DNA from 3 places in the Rhizobium sp. 3T7 genome. Region 2 is predicted to be linked to each of the others. Evidence: predicted binding sites of a transcription regulator. Region 2 holds the regulator's gene; each other region holds the start of a gene.
The links. Region 2 encodes LexA, which represses DNA repair genes until DNA is damaged. Its sites were predicted from a motif close to TGTTCNNNNTGTGTTCNG; they were not measured.
Positions count from the first base shown of each region.

Region 1 (4,414 bases), on a different contig from region 2:
CGTCTAGTAGGTCGCCCACATATTTGAGCCCCATTTTATTCAGGGCGCCTACGGTTTCTTCTTCAAGGCGCAAAGCCGCGATCGGCAAAGGCGCCAGAACCTGCTCGGCCTTCCCGTGTTCGATGATCCCGCCTTGGCCGAAACGGCTGACCGCCCAGGACAATCCCGGTGATGAAGAGACGGCACCGCGTGCATCAAGGCCCATCTGGAAAAGCCTTGCGAGAATATCCTTGAGAAGTGCCGTCTCGCCGCCGAACAGATGAGCACAGCCCGTGATGTCGAGAAACAGGCCATCCACGCCATCGAGAGCGACAAGCGGAGTATAGCGATCGCACCAATCGGCGATCGCTTCCAGGAAGCGTCGGTTGGCAACTAGGTCGTCCTCGATCACATCGAGCTTGGGATGGATGGCGCGGGCTTCGGCGACGCCCATATGCTTTCTGAGATTGAGAGCTTCTGCAGCCTCATCCAGCGCCGTCAGCCGCATGGTATTGTTGAGGCGACTGGAGCAGACGATCGGTGGTGCGTCAGGACGTCCGTGCGAACGCCAGGAGAGCCCCCATTTCTTTCTTGCGATCCGGTCCGTCGAGAGATGCGGAAAGTGGAGCGCCAGAATGCGCTGCGCGTTCGTCTGGAAGGCGAGGGTCGGCTGATTGGGAGACGGCGAAAAAACGGCGGTCATGAGGGTTCCACTCCAGTAGAAAGGAGAGGGGAGCCGGATTGCGGCTCTTCTCCAGGGTGAGATGAAAAACCGGGTTGCCGATGCTGCCGCCCAGCATCGTACCATCCGGCAAGGCGCGCGCTTGTGCCGGCGCGGGTGTTGCAAGGAAGCGGAAATAAGCGCTACTGGCTTCTTCCTCTCCAGCCTGCCGCAGCAGGAAAAGCGGGCGTTTGGATGCCTTTGCCCGCAAGCTCAAACGACGGCTCTCCGTCAGGCCAAAGGGCTTCGGGTTGCCCCGGACCTCCAGGATCGTCGCAGGAAAGACGCCGCTTTCGACTGCCGCTTCCGCAAGCCAGAGGGCATCCTCAAGCTTGCGCGGACTGGCATAGAAGAACTGGTCCGGCTTCAGGCCGAAATCCCGCAGCCCCACGGCGTAGGGCTCTCCCGCCTCCATCGTGCACACCGTATCGGCGATCCACAGGATCGGTAGCGGCACATTGTGGCTCTCTTCGGCCTGACGTTGCAGCATGGCAGCAAGTGCCAGCACAAAGCCGCTGCCAGCACCGGCTTCCCGCAAGAGATCGGAGCGAATCTCGGTAATCCCGTCGAGCGGCAAGCCGCCATCGATCGCCTCGTCGAGCGCGGGTATTCCGAGGGGAAGACGCAATACATCTTCGTTTTTTCCAGCGGCGGGGCCGCCATTCTCACCCAAGGCCTGGCTTTCCGCTGCAGCCAAGGCCGGCGCGGGCTTTCCTTCGAGCTTTGCAATGGTTTCGCGGAGTGCAAAAAGCCGCTCGCGCGTCACGGCCGGCTGTGCCATGACGTTCTCCAACTTTCAAATGTTCCTGTTATGTTCTTATGGATTCCAGAGGTGGGCGAAAGAGTCAACAGGCATTTGATGTGAATTTATTCCTGCCTTTGATTCCGCTCTCGAAAATCGTGCGTAAAGGTTCTATATGGGCCGCAAAGGAAGGAATATTCATGGCCCGCATAGACCAGAGCGAGAATTGGCGGGATCGCCATGCGCCGACGATCAGCACTTTCGAGTCGTTGGCGATGGAGGCATATAGCCACCTGCCGGAAGAATTCCGCTCACTGACAACCAATCTGACGATCGAGATCGAGGACTTCCCTGACGACGACGTGTTCGAGGACATGGCGCTGGAAACGCCATTCGACCTTCTCGGCCTCTTTGAAGGCCGAGGAATCTCGGAGCGCTTCACGATGGAAACCGGCGAATTGCCGAACCGCATCCGCCTCTACCGGCGGCCGATTCTCGACTACTGGGCCGAGAACGACGAGACGCTGGGTGATATCATCACTCACGTCCTCATCCACGAGATCGGCCACCATTTCGGTCTCAGCGACGACGACATGGAGCGGATCGAGGCGAGCGCCGAAGAGGCGGCCGAACGCTAAGCTCGCGCTTACTGTTCGGACAGTTTCATGTCCGGATGGTAGTCCTTGCCTTCGACTTCCTTGACGATCGCCTGAGCACACATCACTTGGCCGGTCTGGGTGTTGAAGGTCAGCGACGGCGAGCCGTTCAACGACCAGCCCTTGTTGAGGGCGGTGGTCACGCGGTGACAGAAAGCGGCATCATCCTGGCCGGTCAGAAGGCGATATAGCTTCATCTAAAGTCGTCTTTCACTTCGCCGTTTGGCGTTCTGCAATCAGGCGGGCTTTATGAACCAGACTTTCCGCCTGGACAAGATGCAGCCGCTCGATCATCCGACCATTGGCATTGATGATATTCAGGCCTTCGGCAGCAGGGTCGGCAAAGGCGGCGATGATCGCCTCCGCCTCGGCAATTGCCGCTTCGTCCAGGCCGAAATGCCGGTTGGCAGCTTCGATCTGGGCCGGGTGGATCAGCATCTTGCCGTCGAAGCCCATGGCGCGGGCATGCGCGCATTCGGCATCGAAGGCATCGGCATCCTTGAAATCGTTGAAGACGCTGTCGATCGCATCAAGGCCATAGGCACGCACGGCCAGGATCACCTGCATCAGCCAGGGCACGAGATAGGTGCGACCCGGCTGCGGCAGGACACCGGTCTCCTTGCGCAGGTCGTTGAGGCCGACGACGAAACAATCAAGCCTTGAGCCCGGTGTGCGCCCGGCCTCGGCGATCGCCGCCGCGTTCAGAATGCCGCGGGGCGTTTCGATCATCGCCCAGATGCGCAGGCTTTCCGGCGCGTCGGCATCGGCGAGCCGGTCGCTGACGGACATCACATCCTGAGGCTCGTCCACTTTCGGCAGAAGTACGGCATCCGGCTCCAATGCCAAGACCAGCTCCATGTCCGCATTGCCGAAGGTGGAACCAAGTGCATTGATGCGGATGATCCGCTCCTTATTCACAAGGGGAGCCCCGGAAAAAAAAGCCTTCAGATTCTCGCGGGCTTCCGCCTTTCGTTCCGGTGCCACCGAGTCCTCAAGATCGAAGATGACGGCATCGCAATCCAGCGCATGGGTCTTTTCCAGGGCGCGTGCATTAATGGCCGGAACGCTCAGCACCGAACGGCGAAGATTCAAGGAACGAGTCGGAGAATTGCGGGTCATCACAAATGTGTGCCAAGCTTTGTGACAGGTGGCAAGACAACAAAAAGCCATGCTCACCTTGCAGAGAAGGAAAAGAAGGACCACATTCCTTTCCGAAGAAAGGTCTAAAACTCATGCAAAGCATTCGTTCCGTCTTCCTCTTGCTCGCAGGCATCACCGCCTTCGTTGCGCTGGCGCTCGTCACCTTTTCCGTGACGCTCGCAGTCGGCGGTATTCTGACGGTGCTTATGGTTGGCCGCGCGCTCTCGTTGAAGATGAAACCTGCCCCGGTCCGCGCCTCCGCCAAGACCAGGCCTCATGCCGGCGAGAATATGCGCATCTGGAATGACGGCCGCGGCACGATCATCGATCTCTGACCGGTGGATGTTTTTCCAGAAAAATTTCGGCATCGCTGTCGGCTCGACTGATCTTCCCGCGTCTTTGAAAGGCCAGGGCTTCTGCCCGAACCAAATCAAACGATGGAGGACAGTATGGATACCGCAACGGAAACCGGCGTGGCGAAGATGCCACCGGTCAAGAATGGCTTGCTGCCATATATCACGGTCGATGGTGCGTTGAAGGCCGCGGAATTCTACAAGCGTGCTTTTGGCGCCGAGGAGGCGTTTGTCGTTCCTCCGGACGAAAACGGGCGGACGATGCATGTCCACCTCTACATCAACGGAAGTTCGTTGATGCTATGCGATGCCTATCCCGAGCATGGCCATCCCTTCGAGAAGCATCAGGGATTCACCCTTCAGCTTGTTATCGATGATATTGATTTCTGGTGGGATCGTGCCGTTGCCGCTGGCGCGGAGGTGATCTTGCCCGTCCAACTGATGTTCTGGGGTGATCGATATGGCCAGCTTCGCGACCCGTTCGGGGTGCTTTGGGCGATGAATGCGCCAGCGAATGCAAATTGATCTCACGATGACCATGGATGGCTGCGCGTCGAATCCGCGCGCGGCCGCACCCGCGATGTAAATTTTTCTTCATTTCGGTCGAAATCTGGACTAAACGCTGATCAACAAAACTACGTCTGCTGACATTGGAGCCAGGCCATGGACAAATTCGTAAAGCTGACGGGCGTCGCTGCCCCTCTGCCGGTTGTCAATATCGATACCGACATGATCATTCCGAAGGATTACCTGAAGACGATCAAGCGCACGGGTCTTGGCAAGGGTCTTTTCGCCGAAGCCCGTTACAATGAAGACGGCTCTC
Region 1 covers NZ_JAIQXS010000006.1:231,964-236,377, reverse strand. The annotation lists gene K9B32_RS11870 (Y-family DNA polymerase) at 1-517, opposite strand, end outside; gene K9B32_RS11865 (ImuA family protein) at 528-1,481, opposite strand; gene K9B32_RS11860 (metallopeptidase family protein) at 1,643-2,080, shown strand; gene K9B32_RS11855 (DUF1737 domain-containing protein) at 2,089-2,295, opposite strand; gene K9B32_RS11850 (HpcH/HpaI aldolase/citrate lyase family protein) at 2,309-3,217, opposite strand; gene K9B32_RS11845 (hypothetical protein) at 3,331-3,573, shown strand; gene K9B32_RS11840 (VOC family protein) at 3,688-4,116, shown strand; gene leuD (3-isopropylmalate dehydratase small subunit) at 4,255-4,414, shown strand, end outside.
Region 1: a site for LexA is predicted at 1,502-1,519, ahead of K9B32_RS11865 (ImuA family protein). Genes of this name have one in related genera too.

Region 2 (4,414 bases):
TGCCGAGAGCTGGGCGACGAGGCGGTGCACCTCAATCACCTGCTGTCCCGTTTCTGTCTCGACGAAACGGGAAAGTCTGTGACCATGGGATATCCCTCCCACAAAAGGATGGCGCTCGCCGGTTGACGGCCGACACCGTCTGCCGGTTTCAGGCGGCCTTTGCAATCCCGTCGAAGGCCAGCAGCTTTTCGAGCAGCCGCGGCATATCCTTCAGATACACCATGTTCGGCCCGTCGGATGGCGCATTGTCAGGATCTTCGTGCGTTTCTACGAAGACACCGGCGACGCCAACCGCAACGGCTGCCCGTGCCAGCGTCTCCACGAATTCGCGCTGGCCGCCGCTCGAACCGCCCTGCCCGCCCGGCTGCTGCACCGAATGCGTCGCATCGAAAACGACTGGAGCACCCATCGCCGCCATGATTGGCAGCGAACGCATGTCGGAAACCAGTGTGTTGTAGCCGAACGAGGCGCCGCGTTCGCAAAGCAGAATATTCGGGTTTCCGGTCGCGTTCAGCTTGTTGAGAACGTTCTTCATGTCCCAAGGCGCCAGGAACTGTCCCTTCTTGACGTTAATGGCTCGGCCGGTCTTCGCGGCTGCCACTAACAGATCGGTTTGACGGCTCAGGAAGGCCGGGATCTGCAGGACGTCGACGACCGTCGCCACCTCGGCGCACTGCTCCTCGGTGTGGATGTCGGTCAGAACCGGAAAGCCGTATTCCTTCTTGAGGTCCGAAAAGACCTCCAGCGCCTTTTCAAGACCTACGCCGCGCTGCGCCGACAGCGAGGTGCGGTTTGCCTTGTCGAACGAGGACTTGTAGACGAGGCCGAGACCAAGTTTGTCGCAGAGTTCCTTCAATACACCGGCGACCATGAAGGCATGGTCGCGGCTCTCCATCTGGCAAGGCCCGGCAATCAGGGACAGCTTGCCGGCATTCGAAAAGGTGACGCGGCCGGCGCCTTCGCCGATCACGACTTCGGAATTTGTCTGGCTCATCGTTTCTCCTCGAAGGCGAAGAGCGCGCCCTGACCGGGCGCCGCCTTCACCAGAATTCGATTGTTCTTGCGCGTGTAAGTCATCCCGTTAGCAGCCAAATGCGCTTCTGTCACGGCGAGATCACTGACCTTGAAGACAATGGCGACGCCACGCAGGCCGCGATCGTTTGAAGGTGCCGGAATATCGAAGTAGGCATCCAATCCATCTGGGGAGAGAACGCTCACTCTGGCGTTCGGAGTTGTCACACTCGCGCCAAAGGCCTCGTTGGTCACCGGGAGGCCGTGCGCCGCAGCACGCACAAATGGCGCAAATGCTTTTGGGTCCGGCGCGCCAAGAACAATCTCTGCGATCCCACCCACGCCATTTGCGTGCTTTTGCAGCGCTCTACGGTCAGCCGGCAGCGGATTGACGCGTTGGCACGTAAAAAAGAAAAAATCCGGAGCCCGCAGATCGACCGCGAACGCGAGCTTGAACGCAGCGGTGACCTGAGAGCCGTCAGGCATCTTCATCGGCCGCTCGAACTGCAGCATCTCGCCGCCATTGATCTTTTCGGCAAGGAACCGGGCGTGGTCGCGATCAGCATCGGCGGTCGCAAAGACCACCGCGGAGAACCCATCATCCCCGCATCGAAATCGGAAAGCCCGGTCACGCGCAGTGAAGACATTGCCTTTCTTCGCCGACGCCTCGTGCAGCTCCGCGCTGGCGACGCCCAAGGGTTCCAGGTATGTTTCGTCGGCGAAGAATATGCAGGCGTTCTCGGTTCCAAAAGGATGCCGGGCATCGGGCGCGACGGTGAATCCCAGCTTTCCCAAGCGCTCGCGCGCAAGTCCGATATTGGAGACCGGCAGCACGATGTGGTCCAGCGGATGTGCTTCGCTCATGGCAAACTCTCCGGAATTTGCGAAGATGTGCGCCGGGCAAGGCAACAATGCAACCCCCTTCTACGCTTTCACTCAAATGCGACGCAAAAACGGAGCAAGTTGCAGGCAAGTTTTATGAACATTTAGGTACTTGCGGAACACATATGGAACATATAGTGTCTGTTCTGGCTTTGTTTCACGACTCTGGGGTTCAACTTCGATGCTGACGCGCAAGCAACAGGAGCTTCTTCTCTTCATTCACGAGCGAATGAAGGAATCCGGTGTCCCTCCGTCTTTCGACGAAATGAAGGACGCCTTGGATCTCGCGTCCAAGTCAGGCATCCACCGGCTGATTACCGCGCTCGAAGAACGGGGCTTCATTCGCCGACTGCCTAATCGGGCCCGCGCATTGGAGGTCATCAAGCTGCCGGAGGCTTACAATCCGAGCCTGCAGCCCCGCCGCGGCTTTTCGCCGAGCGTTATCGAAGGCAGCCTCGGCAAACCGCAGCCGGTTGCGCCTCCGAAGCCGGCTGCGCATGCCGACAACGACAGCTCGGCTTCCGTACCGGTGATGGGGCGGATAGCTGCCGGCGTGCCGATTTCTGCAATCCAGAACAATACCCACGACATTACAGTTCCGGCCGACATGCTTGGCCCGGGCGAGCACTATGCGCTTGAGGTGAAGGGCGACTCGATGATCGAAGCCGGCATCTTCGACGGCGACACGGTGATCATCCGCAACGCCAGCACGGCAAATGCCGGCGACATCGTCGTCGCACTCGTCGATGACGAGGAAGCGACCCTCAAACGTTTCCGCCGCAAGGGCGCCTCCATTGCGCTTGAGGCCGCGAACCCGGCTTATGAAACGCGCATTTTCGGACCCGACCGCGTCAAGGTTCAGGGCAAGCTGGTCGGCCTCATTCGCCGTTATCACTAACGGCGGGCAGCTCGTCGTCAAACGTACCGCTTCGCCAGTTGTATGCCTGATGCCGCATCCAGGGGTGATCAAGCGTGGTATACGCGGCCGTCACGATGGGTGCTCCACATCTATCCGTATCTCAGCGGTGCCCGAGCGGCGCAAGGTTTCGCCGGTGAATAGCAGTGCGCCCGACCGGCATTCCGTCAGGCGAGCAGGCGTTGCGACAATATCGGCGGTGTCGCACGCAGCGCCGAAGTACACAGGGTTTTCGACGATTGTCAGGACGTAGCCGCTATCATGCGTGGCGGTGCACCAGGCAGAGAACCGCGCCAGTCCCGAGGAAGACCGGAGAGAACAGGAAGAACCGCCCATGTTCCATCTCCGTTGCCACAACCCGTCGAAACCACGATGAGCAGCCGAGAGTCGGTCGTACGCCGCGCTGGCCAGGAAACGAGTGATTGCGTGCGGAAGGCGCGGAGGCTTGGGAGCAGATTGAGCCCGGAGAAAATAACGCTCTGCCGCACGAGCAGGCGCATCGGCGCCGGGTCTCTCACCTCAAATGGCTTCAACCCCGGCATGCATCTGCGCCCAAAAGTAGCGGCCCTTGCAACCACAATGCAAGCTCGCGAGGCTTGAAGCAACAATAATCGATTGAAATCTGAAGGAAAATCGGAAGTCAGAAAAGCCAAGGATTATCATTAGCTTCTGCTATGCGCAGGGTTCATCGCAGCAGTGCCCAAAAGTTGATACTGCAATGCACAAAATGGCACCACGGTAACTTGGCATTCGGCGCGCGATCATATAGCTATCGTCGACGACGCTTAACCCTATGGCGCTTTTATGGCGCCAACCGCCAGTTTGGAGGATCAGAATGACGGAACAAAGCGCAACACTGAAAATCGGTGATAAATCAGTCGATCTCGCCGTCAAGAGCGGCACGATTGGCCCTGATGTCATCGATATCGGCGCCCTGTACAAGAATACGGCTTCCTTCACGTACGATCCTGGTTTCACCTCGACCGCATCCTGTGAATCGAAAATCACGTATATCGATGGTGATGCCGGCGTATTGCTTCATCGCGGTTATCCGATCGAGCAACTTGCCGAGCACGGCGACTTCCTCGAGGTCTGCTACCTGCTTCTCTACGGAGAACTGCCGACCGCTGCCCAGAAGAAGGATTTCGACTATCGCGTCACGCATCACACGATGGTGCATGAGCAGATGAGCCGGTTCTTCACTGGCTTCCGCCGCGACGCGCATCCGATGGCCGTCATGTGCGGCTGCGTCGGCGCGCTGTCGGCCTTCTACCATGATTCCACCGACATCACGGATCCGCATCAGCGCATGGTCGCAAGCCTGCGGATGATCGCCAAGATGCCGACGCTCGCTGCCATGGCCTACAAGTATCACATCGGCCAGCCCTTCGTTTACCCGAAGAACGATCTCGACTACGCCTCGAACTTCCTGCGCATGTGCTTCGCAGTTCCCTGCGAGGAATATGTGGTCAATCCGGTGCTGGCCCGCGCCATGGACCGCATCTTCATCCTGCATGCCGATCATGAGCAGAACGCTTCGACCTCGACCGTCCGCCTCGCCGGCTCGTCGGGCGCAAACCCGTTTGCCTGCATCGCGGCCGGCAT
Region 2 covers NZ_JAIQXS010000016.1:53,569-57,982, reverse strand. The annotation lists gene K9B32_RS20570 (methyl-accepting chemotaxis protein) at 1-126, shown strand, start outside; gene kdsA (3-deoxy-8-phosphooctulonate synthase) at 149-994, opposite strand; gene K9B32_RS20560 (VOC family protein) at 991-1,875, opposite strand; gene lexA (transcriptional repressor LexA) at 2,075-2,791, shown strand; gene K9B32_RS20550 (hypothetical protein) at 2,882-3,145, opposite strand; gene gltA (citrate synthase) at 3,645-4,414, shown strand, end outside.

Region 3 (4,414 bases), on a different contig from region 2:
CTTCTTGTCGTCGAGCGGGATCGAAGCGAGATCCACCTTGATGTCGCGTTTGGCGACAAAATCGACGGCGACCTTCAGCACCGTCAGCGTCTTCAGGCCGAGGAAGTCGAACTTGACGAGGCCGGCCTGCTCGACCCACTTCATGTTGAACTGGGTGACCGGCATGTCGGAACGCGGATCGCGATACATCGGCACCAGCTTCGACAGCGGGCGGTCGCCGATGACGATACCGGCGGCGTGCGTCGAGGCGTGGCGGTAAAGGCCCTCGATTTTCTGGGCGATATCAAGCAGGCGCGCGACGACCGGCTCCTTGCCGGCCTCCTCCTGCAGTTTCGGCTCTTCCTCAATCGCCTTCGACAGTGGCGTCGGATTGGCTGGGTTGTTGGGAACCAGCTTACAGATCTTGTCGACCTGACCGTAGGGCATTTCCAGCACACGGCCGACGTCGCGCAGTGCTGCGCGTGCCTGCAGCGAACCGAAGGTGATGATTTGCGCCACCTGCTCGCGGCCGTATTTGCGCTGCACGTAGCGGATCACCTCTTCGCGGCGATCCTGGCAGAAGTCGATATCGAAGTCGGGCATCGAAACGCGTTCCGGATTGAGGAAGCGTTCGAAGAGCAGCGAGAAACGCAAAGGATCGACGTCGGTAATCGTCAGCGCGTAGGCAACCAGAGAGCCCGCACCCGAGCCACGACCCGGGCCGACGGGAATGTCATGCTGCTTTGCCCATTTGATGAAGTCCGAAACGATGAGGAAGTAGCCCGGAAACTTCATGCGTTCGATAACGCTGAGCTCGAATTCCAGGCGCTCACGGTAGTCCTTCTCCTCGTAGCCGGGCGACATGCCGAGCGTAGCGAGGCGATTGTCCAGCCCCTCCTCTGCCTGCCGGCGCAATTCGAGCGCCTCTTCGCGTTCCGCTTCCTCGGGATCGGCCGTGGCGCCCGTGAAGCGCGGCAGGATCGGCTTGCGCGTCTTGAGTATGAACGAGCAGCGGCGCGCGATCTCGATGGTGTTTTCCAACGCTTCCGGCAGATCCGCAAACAACTTCGCCATCTCGGCGCGGCTCTTTAGGTAGTGATCGGGCGTCAGGCGGAACCGCGTATCGTCCGAAACGATGGCGTTGTGGGCCACCGCCATCAGGGCGTCGTGGGCATCATAGTCGTCGCGCGTCGGGAAAAATGCTTCGTTGGTGGCGACCAGCGGCAAATCATGCTCATAGGCAAGACCGATCACCTTCTGCTCATGGCGTTTGTCATAGGTGCCATGACGTTGCAGTTCGACATACAGTCGGTCGCCGAAATGCCGCTTCAGCAGCAGAAGGCGTGCTTCCGCCTGAGCTGTATGGCCGTCCTTCAGCGCCATATCGATCGGCCCCGTCAAGGCACCGGTCAGAGCAATTAGGCCGTCGGTTCCGATCTCATCGAGCCAAGAAGCACGAATGTGGATCAACTGACCGCCCTCGCCGCCGAGATAGGCCCGACTGACGAGATCCACCAGCCGCTCGTAGCCGGCCTCGGTCGCAGCCAACAGTACCAAAGACGGGAGCTTGACGAGCGCCTGCTGGCCGCCACGCCGTTCCGTCTCCAGGCCGTCTTCCATGTCGATCGAGACCTGGCAGCCAATGACCGGCTGCAGACCTTCATCCATCGCTTTCTGAGAAAACTCGAGGGCGACGAATAGGTTGTTGGTGTCGGTGATCGCGATCGCCGGTTGGCTATCGCCCGACGCCTTGTAGAGGATCTTCTTTAGCGGCAGCGCGCCTTCAAGCAGCGAATAGGCCGAGTGGACCCGAAGGTGAACGAAGCCGGGCGTACCGCCGATGAAACCGCTTACCGCGTCTTTCTCCGCACCCGCCATGACATGCCTTCCGATCACCTGAATCAATCACGGCTATTCTCAGCATTGAAGGGTCGATGTCCAGAGAAGGGAAGCGTTCAGACCGCATGGCAGCCATGCGGTCCCCGGAATTCTTACATTGCCATGCAGATCAGCGAGAAGCTGGCAACGAACATTGCGATGGAGGTGAATGCTGCGATATCACGGATCATGTCAGTCATTTGGCTCTCCTGTTCTCTTATGTTTTTATTTTGTTCTGCTATTGTTCTCTTGTCAACAGGATTCTTTTCGCCTCTGCTGGCGGTGTGGCGACGGGAGAAAAGCATGTTTAAGTTTGTATTAATTGCTGGATTGGCTTTATCGGCGGCGTTTACTGCCAATGCCGAGCAGAATGATGCCGCGCGCATCGTCGATGCTGCGACCGGTGATTGGGATGGCGACGGGGGAATGGATCTTGCACTGCTAGTCGCGCCTGCAGACAGCGCCAGCGACGGTCAGATCGGCATATACATCTATCTTCGCGACAGCGACCACGAGCTCTTGCGACTTTCGCTGAGTGCGCCAAACAAGATTTGGGGCAGCACCAGTGCCGAGGGCGTCTTCGGACAGGAACCCTCGTTGAAGGCTATCGGCAAATCCTCGATCGCCATTCATTCGCAGAACAGCGCCATTGGCCGCGACCGCTGGGACCAGACGCTGACGGTCGCCTATCGCAACAAACAGTTTGTCGTCGCCGGCTACACCTACAATCACTACGACACGCTCGACCCCAATGCCGGCGGTTCCTGCGACTACAACGCCTTGACCGGCAAGCTGCAGAAGAATGGCAAGGATGTCAAAGCCGAACCGCGCACCCTACCGATCGCCCAATGGAATGACGACACAGGACAAGCAATCTGCGAGCAATAGGCTTTGTTCCTATTTTGTTCTTTACAATTGGCGCCGTTATTGAGAGGCTGCCGAGCGGGAGGGCAAAGATATGGATATCGCCGAATTGAACCGCTTTATCGTCGAGGCCAAGGCCAATACCTATGTCGGCGGTGGAATTCCATCGTCTGCCTGCCGGAGGGGATCGCATGACATCGGCTATCAGCGCGGCCCGTGGCGCTATCTCGACAGCTACTTCGGCGGAACGGATTTCGCGGGGCAGGAAGTGGTGTGGCTGGACAGCGAACCGATCTGGGCGATGAACTATTTCGGCCGCATCGTTGAGCATTCGCTGATCGACGGAGAACGAGCGGGGACCGTCATCAAGGCTGCGCTGTCGAAAATGTATGGCGAATACCGACGCTTTCTCGGCGGCATGGAATTCGAGCATGCCTTCGGTTTCTATGCCGATCAAAGCACCGGCGACTGCAGCCATTTCAGCGGCCGCGAAGTAATCGTCGTGAACGAGCGCCGGGCTTACGAACTCGATTATCAGGGTGGGCTCATCCACCCCTAGCTAGAAATCCACCACCTTGCCCTCGACGATCGTCACACGACGATCCATACGGGCGGCGAGTTCGTGGTTGTGGGTCGCAATCAGCGCTGCCAATCCCGATTGGCGCACCAACGCTTCCAAGGCATCGAAAACATAGCGCGCGGTTTCCGGATCAAGATTTCCCGTCGGTTCGTCCGCCAGCAGCAGACTCGGCGCATTGGCGACGGCGCGGGCAATCGCGACGCGCTGTTGCTCGCCACCGGAAAGCTCCCCGGGGCGATGGGTACCGCGATGGCCGATCCGCATGTAGTCGAGCAGCTGGCCGGCCCGCTCCTTCGCTTCCTTGCGCGGCAGGCCAGCGATCATCTGCGGCATCATGATGTTCTCGATCGCGGAGAATTCCGGCAGTAGATGATGGAACTGGTAGACGAAGCCGATTTCGTTGCGGCGGATCATGGTGCGCTTGTCGTCCGGCAAGCCGTCGCAGGCATGGCCATTAATCGTCACCTCGCCGCCATCGGGATGCTCAAGCAGGCCGGCAACATGCAGCAGTGTCGATTTTCCCGTGCCTGACGGTGCGACGAGGGCGACGATTTCGCCGCCGTTCAACGTAAAATCCGCACCTTTGAGGATCGAGAGCAGCGTCTCGCCCTGGCCGTAGTGGCGCTCGACACCGGAAAGCTTGAGAACGGTATTCCGTTTCATGAACAGGGCATTCCTTATTCGTAGCGCAGGGCCTGCACGGGATCGAGCTTGGAGGCTCGCCATGCCGGGAAGATGGTGGCGAGGAAGGACAGTGTCAGCGCCATAATCACAACGGAGAGCGTCTCTCTGAGGCTCATTTCTGCCGGCAGTTGGCTGAGGAAATAGAGCTGCGGATCAAACAGCACCGTGCCGGAAACCCAGGAGAAGAACTCGCGGATTTTCTCGATATTCATACAGACAATGACGCCGAGCAGAACGCCGGCCAATGTGCCGACGACACCGATTGCCGCGCCTGTCATGAAGAAGATGCGCATGATCGCGCCGGAGCTTGCGCCCATCGTGCGCAGGATGGCGATATCGCTGCCCTTGTCCTTCACCAGCATGATGAGGCCGGAAATGATATTCAGCGCAGCAACGAGTACGATGAGCGTCAGGATCATGAACATGACA
Region 3 covers NZ_JAIQXS010000005.1:147,574-151,987, reverse strand. The annotation lists gene dnaE (DNA polymerase III subunit alpha) at 1-1,857, opposite strand, end outside; gene K9B32_RS09870 (hypothetical protein) at 2,161-2,745, shown strand; gene K9B32_RS09865 (DUF5680 domain-containing protein) at 2,816-3,280, shown strand; gene K9B32_RS09860 (ABC transporter ATP-binding protein) at 3,281-3,964, opposite strand; gene K9B32_RS09855 (lipoprotein-releasing ABC transporter permease subunit) at 3,979-4,414, opposite strand, start outside.
Region 3: a site for LexA is predicted at 2,078-2,095, ahead of dnaE (DNA polymerase III subunit alpha). Genes of this name have one in related genera too.